3 regions of the Paenibacillus campi genome follow, and region 1 is predicted to be linked to each of the others. Evidence: riboswitches for the same ligand, from Rfam matches in the RefSeq annotation. Region 1 holds a riboswitch; each other region holds the start of a gene.

Region 1 (4,770 bases):
GCGGTGGAACGTTACCTCGGCTTCCTGAAAAGCGGTGGCAGCGACTATTCGATTAATATTCTTACCAAAGCAGGGGTCGATATGTCCACCCCAGCACCGATTCGCGAAGCGATGAGCGTATTTGAAAGCTTGATTAGCGAGATGGAGCAATTGACGAAGTAAGCGTAGCTTATACGTTGTCAACGATAGCATTCAATCACCACTACATTTATAGCAGCAGCAAACGCGCCTGTACAGGATTAACTCCTGTTGTCAGGCGTATTTGTATGTGAGCTGGTGCATAGATAATGAAGCTAACAAGCTACACCTGTTTATGAAAGCAGGAATTACTTTATATAGTATTGAATGAGTTCATAGTCAGGATACACGATTTGGCGAAAGGGGACGTTCAATTGAAATTTCAATGGACATTGATTTTGGGATTGATTTTTGCGGTCATTATTGCGATTTTTGCAGTCATCAATGTGAATCCGGTGCAGGTGAATTTGTTGTTTGATAGGGTACAATTGCCGCTTATTTTGCTCATTTTGGGCTGTACGCTGGCAGGTGGACTGATCGTTGGCTTTTATGGCATTTATCGTCAGTACTTTTTACAGCGCAAAATCAAGCAACTGGAAGCGCAAATTGCCCAGCTTAGCGCAGCGCCAGTAGCGGATAGCGGCCCAGTCGGCAATGTTGAATTTGACAAAATGTATGATCGTGATGAGGAGGCAGCCGCTTCTTCATTTTCCGATCGCAAGCTTTAATTAAGCTTTACGATCGATCATCGATTCGCAGTATGATGATCGATCACCCCCTATCCACCTGGAGCATCGGCAACAACGGTGCTTCAGGTGGATTTTTACTGGATAACGATCATTAAAACTGGTATGTTGGTTACATTGTGTTTTATTTATTTTACGGTTTGCAAAGGAGAACATCATGACTATTTCGATCAATCGCGATTATACTTTATCCCTGCTCAAAGAGCTATTGGAAACGCCCAGCCCGACCGGTTATACCCACCATCTGATCGACCGCCTGCAACAAGAAGCGCTGACGCTTGGCGTAACGGTAGAATTGAATCGTAAAGGTGGACTCGTATTAACGTTAGCAGGTCAAGACTCAGCACGCACGATTGCGCTAAGTGCACATGTCGATACACTCGGCGCGATGGTACGTGCGATCAAGCCGGAAGGCACGATTCGCCTGACCAAAGTTGGTGGTTTTATGATGAACAGTATCGAAAATGAATACTGCACCATTCATACACGGGATGGACGCGTATATACCGGTACGATTTTGACGACTAAACCGTCGGTGCATGTGTATGATGATGCCTATGAATTGAAGCGTGAAGAAGAAAATATGGAAGTTCGTCTAGATGAAATGGTATCGTCCAAAGAAGACGTGGAACAGCTTGGCATCGCAGTTGGCGATTATATCGCCTTTGATGCGCGTTCGGTCATTACGCCAAGCGGGTATGTCAAATCCCGCCATCTGGATGATAAAGCAAGTGTAGCGGCACTGTTCGGTTTGCTAGAATCGGCGCATACATACGGCTGGAAGCCTATATATACGGTGAAGCTGCTCATTTCTAACTATGAGGAAGTCGGTCACGGTGCCGCTCATATTCCGCACGATATCGATGAGATGATCGCCGTTGATATGGGCTGTATCGGTGACGATCTGTCATGTACAGAAACCGATGTATCGATCTGTGTCAAAGACAGCTCTGGCCCGTATGATTATGCAATGACTGGTAAGCTTGCCGAACTAGCTAAACGGGAGCAAATTCCGTTCGTGCTTGATGTGTATCCACATTACGGTTCCGACGCTTCGGCAGCATTGTCCGCTGGCAACAATATCCGGGCGGCATTAATTGGACCTGGCGTACATGCCTCCCATGCGATGGAACGTACACATAGCGATGCGGTAATTAATACGGCGCGTTTGCTGGCGGCATATATTACGGAGTGATGATGAGGGGCAAGTTCTGACAAGTAACGGCACTTCCATAAGCAAACAGTTCCATACTCGACTTACAATAAGGACATGCTGCTGGCAACAGGGCATGTCCTTTATTACTTCAACTTTATTCATCATTTGAGCTAAGCTCGGTATATATGCATAAGCCCATCGTTTTACCTAGCTGATGAAGGTATACGGATACCAGCATTGACAATGATGAGAATTAGAAAGTTAATGACGATCAAACTAACGTTTTTGGCATACGGATAAAGGATTATACTGCTGGCTCATCTGATCTCTCCCAACTAATTTCTGCTATTTTCCAATTCATGCCAGGTAAGCTATGACCAACCAACACAATAGCCATGATTTGCTTCCTATAATACGATACGAACCGTATAGTTTGGCAAAAGTTGACAGAACACACCTCAACGACGTATAGTGTGTAACGAGACATCCACTGGGGGCGCCCGTATGGGCTGAGATAAAGCTTTGCTTTGGTCCCTTTGAACCTGATCTGGGTCATGCCAGCGTAGGAAAGTGGTGCAATGATGACCGGCTTTGTTTGCCTGTGGTCGTATTTGCCGCTTCCGTACGCCGGAGGCGGCTTTTTGCTGTCTGCGGTGTGCGACCATTATGCGGAAACGACAAATCGCCCAGCTTACATAACCTACCCAAATGACGTCTGTCCTCTCGTGCTCCTCTACCTCGCAGTCTCCGATGGATGTTATCCATAATACTGCAGGAGGATTTTGAAAATGACGATTTTGACGAACCCATTACCAGGCAGCCGTAAAGTGTATACGACAGGCTCGCGTCCTGACATTCAAGTGCCTGAGCGCGAAATTGCCCTTTCGCCAACCGAGTTACGCGGCGTGGAAACAGCGAACGAACCGCTGCGTGTGTACGATACGAGCGGCGCATACACCGATGAGGAAGCGATCATCGATATTCGCCAGGGCTTGCCTGCACTGCGAGCGAACTGGATTGCCGAACGCGGCGATTGCGAACATACAGCTGGACGTGTGGCGCGACCGGAAGACAACGGCTTTTCCAGTCAGGATAAAGCCGAGTTGCAAGGTGCCGAGCCATTCCCCCAGCATGGACGCCGACCGTTACGAGCAAAAGCGGGATATAATGTCACTCAGCTCCATTATGCACGGCGCGGCATCATTACGCCGGAGATGGAGTTTATCGCGATTCGCGAAGGGATGGAACCGGATATCGTACGCGCTGAAGTTGCAGCTGGACGAGCGATCATCCCTGCCAACATTAATCATCCGGAGCTGGAACCGATGATTATCGGGCGTCGTTTTCATGTGAAAATTAATGCCAATATCGGCAATTCAGCCGTCGCTTCTTCGATCGAGCAAGAAGTCGAAAAAATGACTTGGGCAACACGCTGGGGTGCCGATACGATTATGGATTTATCGACCGGCAAAAATATTCATACGACGCGCGAATGGATTATCCGCAACTCCCCTGTCCCTGTTGGCACGGTGCCCATTTATCAGGCGCTGGAAAAGGTTGGCGGGCGCGCCGAGGAACTAAGCTGGGAAGTGTATCGAGATACGTTAATTGAGCAGGCAGAGCAAGGGGTCGATTATTTTACGATTCATGCCGGTGTGCTGCTGCGTTATATTCCGCTTACTGCTAAACGCGTCACCGGCATCGTTAGCCGTGGTGGATCGATTATGGCGGCATGGTGTTTGGCACATCATCAAGAAAACTTTTTGTATACGCATTTTGCGGATATTTGCGAAATTATGAAGGCGTACGATATTAGCTTTTCGCTAGGAGATGGACTGCGTCCAGGCTCGATTGCAGATGCGAATGACGAAGCCCAATTTGCCGAGCTGGACACGCTAGGGGAGCTGACGCAAATTGCCTGGCAGCATGATATACAAGTGATGGTCGAAGGCCCTGGTCATGTGCCGATGCATCTGATTCAGGAAAATATGGATCGGCAATTGGATGTGTGCAAGGAAGCGCCATTTTATACACTCGGTCCGCTGACGACCGATATCGCACCAGGTTATGATCATATTACGAGCGCGATCGGTGCGGCGATGATCGGTTCGATGGGTACCGCCATGCTCTGTTATGTGACACCGAAGGAACATCTCGGCTTGCCGAATCGCGATGATGTCAAAGAAGGCGTTATCACCTACAAAATCGCCGCCCACGCCGCTGATCTCGCCAAAGGTCATCCACGCGCCCGTTATCGAGATGACGCATTATCCCGCGCCCGCTTCGAATTCCGCTGGCGCGATCAATTCCATCTGTCGCTCGATCCTGAACGGGCGATCAGCTACCATGATGAAACATTGCCTGCGGAAGGCGCCAAATCTGCGCACTTCTGCTCGATGTGTGGGCCGAAATTTTGCAGTATGAAGATTACGCAAGATATCCGCGAGTTAGCAGAACGGGATGGGGTAGCACCGGAGGAAGCGATTGAGGCGGGGATGGAGCAGATGGCGGAAAGTTATCGGGCGCGGAAAGGGACTGGGGTGTATGGGTGAAGGAATTACGGTAGTGATATTTGAATGACCTGTATTTACAAAAAGGAAATCATCCTGATGATTAGCGTTCAAAATAAAATGCTACTCTGATGAATAATGTAAGTTTAATTTATATTATGCTATCAAGTGAATTTTTGCGTTCATTTGATAGCATTTTATGTATCCTAGTAAATAAGGTATATTAATAGATATAGCTTGGTTGAAAAGGAGTGCATTATGCGAAACCAATGGGATTTATATGTAAAAATTTTGGACATATATATGATAATAATCCCAATATATGGATTATCGAGGAAAT
Region 2 (4,770 bases), on a different contig from region 1:
TTGGACATGATGCCAAAGCCGAACCAGATAATGAGCAGCGGCCCGAGCGCGATGACCGGAATATTTTGACTCAAAATAAGCAGCGGATACAGTGCCCGCCGTAAAAATGGCACGATATGCAGTATGCCTGCCACGACTAAGCCGATTAACACCCCGATGCCAAAACCTTCCAACGTCAATTGTAATGTTGCCCATGTATGCCCAAGCAAGCGATCATAGCTGCTGCTCGCTTCGATCACGATTCGTGCCGGGCTGGGGAGAATCCAGTCCTCGATCCGAAACAGCGATGTCGCCGCCTGCCAGATGAGCAGGAACAAAACGACCGCCCCTAAGGGCGGCCATATGCCTTTCCACCAGTCACGTATGGACATTAGCGATATTTCTCGGTCAAGCCGTCCATGCTAATGCCGTCCGGACTGTGCGCAATTTTGATCTGTGAAATGATGCTAGGGCTGCCCTTCTCCACAAGCGCCTCATGCATCTGCCGAACGATCTCAAGCAGCTCTGACAGCTCGCCTTCCATCGTCGTTTCGAGCGGATGAACTTCATATTTCACACCGGACGATTGAATGACTGCAATGGCAGCATCTACATAATCGTAGGCATGCTCACCCGGCTGTGTTTTGGGGATCACTTGAATGCTAAGCAGTGTGTTAGCCATGTGTACGACCTCCTTGAATGATAGTCAGCGAATGATAGTTATCAGTACATTAATGCTTGTATGCATAGTGTAGGCGGGAAAGCATCCTCCACTTCGGTACGGAATAAGGAATGAACTCCCAGCTCGCACTAGAATTTACGAACGAACGAGCAGAGTGGGTTGCTACAATTAAATTACTTCTAAATTACTTACTCCCCTGCGCAGCAGGCAGAAACTCATTCGTAAACGCTTTGCTAGCATCGAGCGGTTTTTCCAGCAGTTTCTGTTTGTACATCCAGTCGGCATAACCTGTCCAAACTTGTTCTTTTTGCAATCCCCACTGGGATGCATCATCTTGATAGCGTGGCGACAGCCATTCCTGGCTCGCTTGCACCAGTTTGGGATCGAGATCAGGCACCGCTTTGGTCAAGATGTCGGCAGCTTTGTCGGGATTGGCGATCGCGTATTCATAACCTTTGGCAGTCGCGCTCATAAACGCTTTCACCAACTCCGGGTTTTGTTGAATTTGCTGCTCATTGGTGACGATTACCGGTGTGTAATAGTCGAGGCTTGGCGAGTAATCTTTGACGTACAGCATATCGAGCGGTTCGCCGCGCAGCTTCGCTTCGATACCAGTCCAACCGTAATAAATCCAGGCGAAATCAATCCCTTTTTTGACGGCGGTAAAATAGTCTGCATCCCCGATATTAACGCTTTTCACTTTGCTCACATCGCCGCCATCGGTATCCATAATCGACTTCATGACCGCTTCTTCTATCGGAGAGCCCCATGCGCCATACGCTTTGCCTTCCATATCTTTGGGCGTTTTGATACCGCGATCGACCGGTGCGGCAAAACCGGACGTATTATGCTGAATGACCGCTGCGATCGAGACGAGCGGTACGCCTTGTACACGCGCTTGCGTAACGCTCTCCTGGTAGCTAATGCCAAACGGTACTTTGCCTGACGCTACAAGCGTATCCGCGCCGCCCTGACCCGGCTGGATTATGTCTACATTCAGACCGGCATCCCGGTAATATCCCATTTGCTGGGCGACATACAGACCGGTATGGTTCGTATTGGGCGTCCAATCTAGTACGACCTGTACATTTTTAAGCGCTGGTGTTGTGTTGCCGTTAGCGGCGGTGGAAGATGTGGTCGTATCTTTTTGAGCGCATGCTGTCATGACGAGTAGTGCGGCTGCCATGAGCAGCATGCCAAGCGTCGTTCCGATTTTTCTCATTTCTGTTATTTCTCCCTTCGTCCTAACCCCATTTGTCAGTCAACGATCTGTATAAATGAAAAAAGCGCCCCGGATCGGGACGACATAGGTTCATATATGAGCTTACATACATGGCATGTGCTGCTTCCTACGCTGGCATTATCCAGATCAGGTCATAAGGGTCTGTATTCATTCAATACACTCTCAGCCGGCTTCCTCCAGCTCCCCACACGTTATGCGCTTTTTCTAGGTGTAATTATAGACGAGCTGGCATCTACTGTCCAGCAGGCGAGCAGGACGAGTGAGCGGTTCAGCTTGGAACAGAGCGGGTATGTAACGAATGGAGACATAATATCCCATTTTGATTTGAACTGCGAAAGGAGCTTGATCATGAGTACAGCAACTACAGAACAAGCAATCATCAAAGCCCTGTCGAACAATCCGTTTTGCTCATTTGGCACAGTGGAGAACAATAAGCCGCGTGTCCGTTATATGGCAGTATACAATGATGGATTACAAATTCATCTTGCCACGGACCGCAAAACACATAAAGTAGAAGAATTGGAACAAAACCCGAATTGCTATTTGCTGCTTGGCTACGAAAAAGGCGGCAATGAAGAAGTCGTACAGATCGAAGCGACCTGCAAAGTGTCCAGTGACAGTGAGCTGAAGCAACGCGTCTGGAAAGACGAGTTCAAAAAGTGGCTGGATGGCCCGGATGATCCGGATTATGTCGTGCTCGATATTACACCGCAATCGATCGAATATATCGATCAAGACGGCAATCGTCAAACATGGGCAGGTTAAGCCAAGTCATTGACCAGGCAGTCATCCGACAAAATCAGCGTGATCTGATACACTATAAGCGAACCTACGGCATCGTTGCCAGGGTTCGCTTTTTGCTTTATTTGACCGGGTTTGCGCCGGAATGCACGTTTATTCGTTATCGAATTTTGTAATATTACGGGATGAAAAGTGAATGCGCAAAACGGATTTTTTGTCAGTTTTTGCTTCCATTATCAGGATAAAATAGGGACTGAAGGAACTTGAAACAAGTTGTGCAATTAAGGTATAACGAATATAAAGCTACAAATTTTAGTTATTAAGCATGTGGCTCGTCATGATTGTATAGCGCAAAGAGCACATGACTATTTTTTATAGCAGGACATCGCAGCGGTGCGGGATGGAGCAATCCTACCGGCATAGGCGATGCCGTTGCCATACGGAGTTTTGTCCATAGCTGAAGCTGTTTCGCTTGCCAGCGTAGCCTATGGATGCCGGAAGGGTTAATCGACGGGAGGTGGTTTCCTTTGGATCTGCAAAAGATGGAGCAACAAATCGAGCAGGAGCGCCGGATATTGAATCAGATGGCTGCCGAGCATGGCATTTGCGACCACCGCGTAATCGATCAGTCTGAGCAACTGGATCGAATTATGGATTCCTATCTGCATCATAAACAGCGTAAAAACAAAAAATTGTCGCCTAATCTTGGCGAAGACTGTTTCTCTTAAGCGCTCATGTTAGCAGCGAGATCAATATACAGGCGTCCGATCGGCAGCTTGCCGGATAGGGCGCTTTTTTGTGTTTGGTAGCTTGGCTTATTCTCATTTATAGTATGCTGCCTATTTTAAAAAAAGGAATCGAAGCGGCTTAAATTTTCAAATGAATGATGTTTAACGTACAGTTAGTGCGTACATGTGCAAGATGAGCGAATATTCAGCTAACATCCTTAAAAAGTGCCTGCTTGCCATTGCCCGATTGTGTTAGCGGGGATATGGTTTATAGGCGAAAACAAGTTTATTGCCAGCAGCAGCGTCCATACAGCATACTGTGAATCATTCATTTGAATGCAGAAAGGACGATACGCATGACGAACGATCACGATCTCATCCTATCGATGTCACCGGATAAGCAATTTTTGATACAGCAAGCGATGCAGGAGTTAGACGCTCGTTATGATGCTAAGACAGCGCTAATCTGGGGCGAGCACGGTTTGCACGATACACGGGAAAGCGCCCATTATGCGCTCGGATTGCTGCTGCGCGGCGGTGCGGACGAGTGTAAGGTAGCGAGCGAAATGATCGGACAGGTGCTGAATATGCAGTTTCGACAGCCAGGTGAACTGTATGATGGCACATTCAACACAGCGCTGGAACGTCCGTTGCCGCCAGCGGGCTATACCGCATGGGGCAGCTTTTCGCCTGGATTTGCTTATGCCGGTTCAGATGCGCTGGATGAAGTGTATCGACGTTTTGCACAATATAGCGGGCTGACCGATAATGAGGAGTTGGCACAACGGTTTCGGCAGGCGACCGATGAAGTGTTTCCGCGCGTATGGGAAAGCTTTGATCCGAATTGGCGTGAATTTATCGCCTCGACATTTGCGGTCATATTAGCGCATTTTGAAGCGGATTTGTCGTTGGAACTCGTGCAACGTATCGATGAGGCGATGAAGCTAACGGTAGCGACATCGCTGGAACGGTATCGTACGCAATCGATTCCGACCAATACGAATATTGAGCTGATGCATCTGTTTATCACGCATTATTATGGACATCGCTATGGACAGGCGGAATGGATCGATCATGCCGAACAAGGTGCGATTGCGTTACATAACGATTATATGGAGCTGCATTCATTTGCCGAATTTAATTCCAGCACATATTATGGCGTCGATCTGACGGTGCTGGGCATGTGGCGGACGTACGGACGCACAGCATCGTTTCGCAGCATCGGGCTAGCGCTGGAACATGGGTTGTGGCAGGATATTGCGGATTTTTACCATCCCGTACTTGAAAATATTTGTGGCCCGTTTGCACGTAGCTATGAAAATGATATTACTGAGCATAGTTCGATCGGTGTGCTGCTCTATTTGGCGCTTGGCGAGTCACATCGCCATCTCACCCGT
Region 3 (4,770 bases), on a different contig from region 1:
AAAAGAGCGAATGTACAGAGGCATTTTCCCACTGTACATTCGCTCTTTGGGATAGGGATAGACAGCTCAACGGTGTCACTTCAAACATAAACTTTTCCCTGTCTAGCTTTCATTTGCTGCACTATATGCTAAAAATAATCCTTGTACCCATCCATTATACGAGCCTTGCCAGCGCTGTAGCTGCCGCCGCTGGGTCGCTCTGTCCAGCGATGGAGGAGATGACCGCAACTCCATCCGCACCTGACTCCACAACAGCGGCGGCATTGGACGTATCAATTCCGCCAATGCCGACAAGCGGCAGCGTCATTCCAGCATGGCGCAGCTGTTCGATAACCGCCGTGCCACGCACTGGTTCCGCATCCGCTTTGGAGCGAGTCGGATAAATCGGCCCGATGCCCAAATAATCGGCTCCCGCCGCAATCGCACAGCTCGCTTCGGTCAGAGAATGCGCGGAAACGCCGACAATTTTATCGGTTCCAAGCTGCTCACGAATGAGTGAGGCAGGCAGATCACTTTGCCCGACATGGATACCGTCGGCTTGCAGCGATAACGCCAGTTCCAGATCATCATTCACGATAAACGGAATGCTATGTTGACGGCAAATGTTTTGCAAACGCCGGGCGAGTTCCGCTGCCGCTTGACCGGTGCGTGCGCCGTCGCCTTTTTCCCGATATTGAAACATCGTAATTCCGCCAGCGATCGCCTGCCGTAACACCTGTTCCGGTGCTGCTGTACAGTTGATGCTGCCCATCACCAAATACAATTTTAGCTGCTGACGCATCCAGTAGTGACGTGCTGCTGTACCTGCTGTCGGCATACTCGCTAAACTCGTATCGTCATGCACGTCTGCTCCATTATGTTTATTCATGATCTGATCGCCCCCCGCAATCGATAGGCAAAATGATTCGTTGGCCCATGCACCGAGCCGATTCCAAGCCCATCCTCAATCGCAGCATGCACAAATGCTTTAGCCGTTTGCACCGCTGTCAACACATCGCTGCCTTTCGCCAGCTCAGCGGTAATGGCTGCCGAATATGTACAGCCTGTTCCATGTGTATGCGGTGTATCGATGCGCCGTCCTTCCACATAATGAACATGTTGTCCGTCATACAGCACATCGATCGCTTGCGCCGTTGTCAGATCATGACCACCTTTGACTACGACCGCCCGTGCGCCCATATCGACCAGTTGAACAGCTGCCTGCTCGCGTTCAGCTAGCGTACGGATACGGCTACCGATTAGCAGCTCCGCTTCCGGCACATTGGGCGTAACTACCGCCGCCAGCGGTAACAGCTCGGCAATAAGCGCCTGCACCGCCTGCTGTTGCAGCAATACCGAACCACCTTTAGCGACCATAACCGGATCGATGACGAGTGTGTGCCATTTATACGTGCGCACCGCTGCGGCAACTTCACGAATAATGTCGGCGCTAAATAACATGCCCGTTTTGACGGCTACCGGGTTAAGATCGTTACCGATAGAATGCAACTGCTGCCCAATGCCTGCTAGCTCTACCGGATAGACGCCTTGCACACCTGCCGTATTTTGCGCGGTGACTGCTGTAATTACAGACATACCGTATACGCCCAACTCTTGAAATGTTTTCAAATCAGCTTGTATGCCAGCACCGCCTCCACTATCCGAACCGGCAATCGTTAACGCTTGCGAGATGTTCATTATCGTTCACTCCTTTGCTCTAATGTTGTGCCGACTGTGCTCGGTAATGTTTTCCAATCTCGTTATGCTCATCTTTTCATCGGCGGAAATGATCGTGTTTTAAGTATAATGAGCGACATGTATAACCGACTGTCATGAAAAGCAACCGCATTGAATTGCCTGTAAAACAATTTGAACACATCCGCTGATGAATGGGATTGACCGTGCAGCTAATGGATCGTTTGCGTCATAAATGGATCGTTGTAAACTTTCGCTTCGAGCAGATCATCTTCGCGCAGTTCCGCTCTTTACTTCGTTTCGTGAGCCGGATACAGATGATGCTGAATGCGGCTGTTGCCGTCCACCTGTTCTGGCGTAATCGTCGATAAGCGATTCAAAAAGGCGTTTTGAAAGCTACCTGTCCCTTGCCCGCCTGCATCGATCGCCGCCAGCTCGGCAGCTAGACCATAATAAGCTACCGCTTCGGTCACCGCTTCTAAGCGCTGTTGTGCCCGTGGCGTTACCGCTGCAAAAGCAGCCACGACCGAGCTGAGCAGACAGCCTGCTCCAGTTACTTGGGTTAACAGCGCATGTCCATTACCGACCGTATTCACCTGCACACCATCGGTAATGATATCTTGCTGCCCGGTAATGACGACGATACAGCCAAGCTTTTGGGCTGCACGCACTGCCAGCTCTGTACGATCGCCAGCTCCTCCACCTGCATCGACGCCTTTAATTTGCCACTGTTCACCGATCACATGCGCCACTTCAGCTACATTGCCGCGCAATATATCCACGTTTACTGCTGCGATAATCTCGTGCGCGGATGTGGTACGATACACCGTTGCCCCCGCACCGACCGGATCAAACACGACCGGCACCCCTGCCGCATTGGCGGCTTGCCCTGCCAGCTTGATCGATTGCACCGTATATGGATCAAGTGTGCCCATATTGAGCATGACTGCACCTGCCATCGCCGCCACGTCCGCCACTTCTTCGTGCGCATACGCCATAAAAGGCGACGCGCCCAATGCAAGTAACCCATTGGCGGTAAAATTAGTCACGACCACATTCGTAATATTGTGCACGAGCGGATTGATGCTACGTACATGCTGCAAAAATGACATCTCCATTCCCTCCCTCAATTCATACGCAAACGCGCCCAGTACAACAAAAAAACCCACCGATCTCCCGTAAACAAGAGAAAAGTGGGTCGTATCCGTTCGCTATCGCTGCGACAGTACGATCGACTGCCACATAAGCTTGAATGAATAGTTGTCTTCCACTTCCCTCCGCTGGTATGATCCAGATCAGGTTCCAAGGGTCCGGAATACACTTCCGTCTCAGCCGTTAAGGCTCCCCTAGTGAAATTGCTACCGCGCTATACAGCCTTTGCCGTATTGCCGGGTCATTATGAATCGTTACTTCATCAATCCAAACTATACATTGATGAACGTATACAATAGCCGTTGTCTGCTAAAGCTTAATCGTACGCATGTAGACATAGCATCATCCAACATTATTGCACATCTGTTTCATTACCATACCACGCACACTACAGTTTGGCAAAATATACTCGATCGATGATGCACATTATACCCTAAGCTAGTAAGCTGTCTCAAATATCTCAAATAAAAATTACGTTTGCATGTACGTAAACACGTTTGTGCGCAAGCAATAATAACATAAATTCAGGTACGTGTATGTGCTGATCGCTTATGCATGAACAGGTTTACACATATTCAAAGCCGACTTTTATAAAGATAGGATTACAGCGAGTCAGCGATCAGATCATCCAGTGCTGCCATTGCGTTTGCGCTGCTTTACGCTCCGACAGCCACTCGGATGTATGCTCTAACAGTTCATGGCGATGTGGACCGGAGGAATACGTATGATCCGCTTGGAAAATAATTTCTTTATCGCAACGCCCTTCCGTACGCGTCCAAAACTCCTTTTGATACAAAAAGGCATAATCGACCGGAATGACATCATCGCCCGTACCGTGAATCACTAGCACATCTCCCTGAAAACGGCGCGCCTCCTGAAACGGCTGAAAATGACCGAGTGACTCAAAATATTCCGGCGCAAAGCTATAGCCAAGATAATCCGCTTCCCCTTCCAGCACCGCCTGATCGTACGTTTCTCTACCGACGATTTTGACGATATCATTAAACGGATGACCGACCGGCGACCATAACACGAGATGATTTACACGGCGATCACGAACTGCGGTCAAAATCGCTACCGCCCCGCCCAGACTATGCCCAAGCAAAGTTACCCGTGTCGGATCGATATCATTGCAGTTCATCACATAATCCAAAATAGTCCGCGTCTGTTCCACCATCGATTCCAGCCCTTGCTGTCCGTATTCGCCTGTACTTTCGCCACAGCCTGTATAATCGAAACGAACAACCATATAACCTTCGCCAGCCAGCTTGCGAGCGCTTTGGACGAATAAACGATCCGTACCGATCCGGTTGCCGATGAAGCCGTGACAGATCACGATCAACGGAGTTCGTCCTTTCCCTTTGCCTTCCGGCTTATGGTCGGCAACCGGATAATGAATGCTGGCAGCCAGATCGACCTCATGATGACGAATTGTAATATTGCGTTCCATCGTGAACTCCTCCTTAAAAAGCGATATTTCTGTGCAATGTATACTTTATTTGTAACGCCTATTTTAAAATTAAATAATTCCGATAAGATTAGTAAGTATTATAATGATCTTATATTATCACTGCGCCAGATCAATTGTCAATGTGCTCAAAGTGTGTCAAAATAGAGATTTCCGATCGATGTGCAGCAGCACGATCTGCTTGTCTTCCAGCACCTATAATCCGTTATTAGTTAGACGGTTATCGAAGTCATTCAGAGCTGGGTAATAGCGAATATAAACATAGTGTCGACCGGAGTACAGGCATGTCGCTTGATGTCCATGCCATTCATTGATACTCATACTACCGATACCAATATGAAAGGGGAATATGGCGATGAGCACCGTACGTCATCTGGTACGAGATATTAACAGTATTCGTGACCAGCTTAACCAGGAAAATCTTAACTATTACGATGATGTGATCGTGCATGTGCGCGATGCACGCATTGAGCGCC

Evidence for each region. A riboswitch is a leader RNA that binds a small molecule or an ion and turns the genes downstream of it on or off. The one in region 1 is predicted to bind thiamine pyrophosphate.
Region 2: linked by a shared signal. The riboswitch ahead of U1I11_RS14770 (ABC transporter substrate-binding protein) and the one ahead of thiC (phosphomethylpyrimidine synthase ThiC) in region 1 are both predicted to bind thiamine pyrophosphate.
Region 3: linked by a shared signal. The riboswitch ahead of thiM (hydroxyethylthiazole kinase) and the one ahead of thiC (phosphomethylpyrimidine synthase ThiC) in region 1 are both predicted to bind thiamine pyrophosphate.

What each region holds. Positions count from the first base shown of each region.
Region 1 is NZ_JAXSQZ010000001.1:681,680-686,449, reverse strand. It holds gene pepF (oligoendopeptidase F) at 1-162, shown strand, start outside; gene U1I11_RS02655 (LapA family protein) at 393-746, shown strand; gene U1I11_RS02650 (M42 family metallopeptidase) at 922-1,959, shown strand; TPP riboswitch at 2,403-2,506, shown strand; gene thiC (phosphomethylpyrimidine synthase ThiC) at 2,709-4,472, shown strand; gene U1I11_RS02640 (AAA family ATPase) at 4,682-4,770, shown strand, end outside.
Region 2 is NZ_JAXSQZ010000006.1:8,486-13,255, reverse strand. It holds gene U1I11_RS14780 (ABC transporter permease) at 1-371, opposite strand, end outside; gene U1I11_RS14775 (MTH1187 family thiamine-binding protein) at 371-661, opposite strand; gene U1I11_RS14770 (ABC transporter substrate-binding protein) at 846-1,826, opposite strand; TPP riboswitch at 1,991-2,100, opposite strand; gene U1I11_RS14765 (pyridoxamine 5'-phosphate oxidase family protein) at 2,253-2,669, shown strand; gene U1I11_RS14760 (aspartyl-phosphate phosphatase Spo0E family protein) at 3,173-3,373, shown strand; gene U1I11_RS14755 (hypothetical protein) at 3,730-4,770, shown strand, end outside.
Region 3 is NZ_JAXSQZ010000005.1:85,271-90,040, reverse strand. It holds gene thiE (thiamine phosphate synthase) at 155-817, opposite strand; gene thiD (bifunctional hydroxymethylpyrimidine kinase/phosphomethylpyrimidine kinase) at 865-1,677, opposite strand; gene thiM (hydroxyethylthiazole kinase) at 1,965-2,786, opposite strand; TPP riboswitch at 2,930-3,032, opposite strand; gene U1I11_RS13555 (alpha/beta hydrolase) at 3,446-4,276, opposite strand; gene U1I11_RS13550 (DUF1129 family protein) at 4,650-4,770, shown strand, end outside.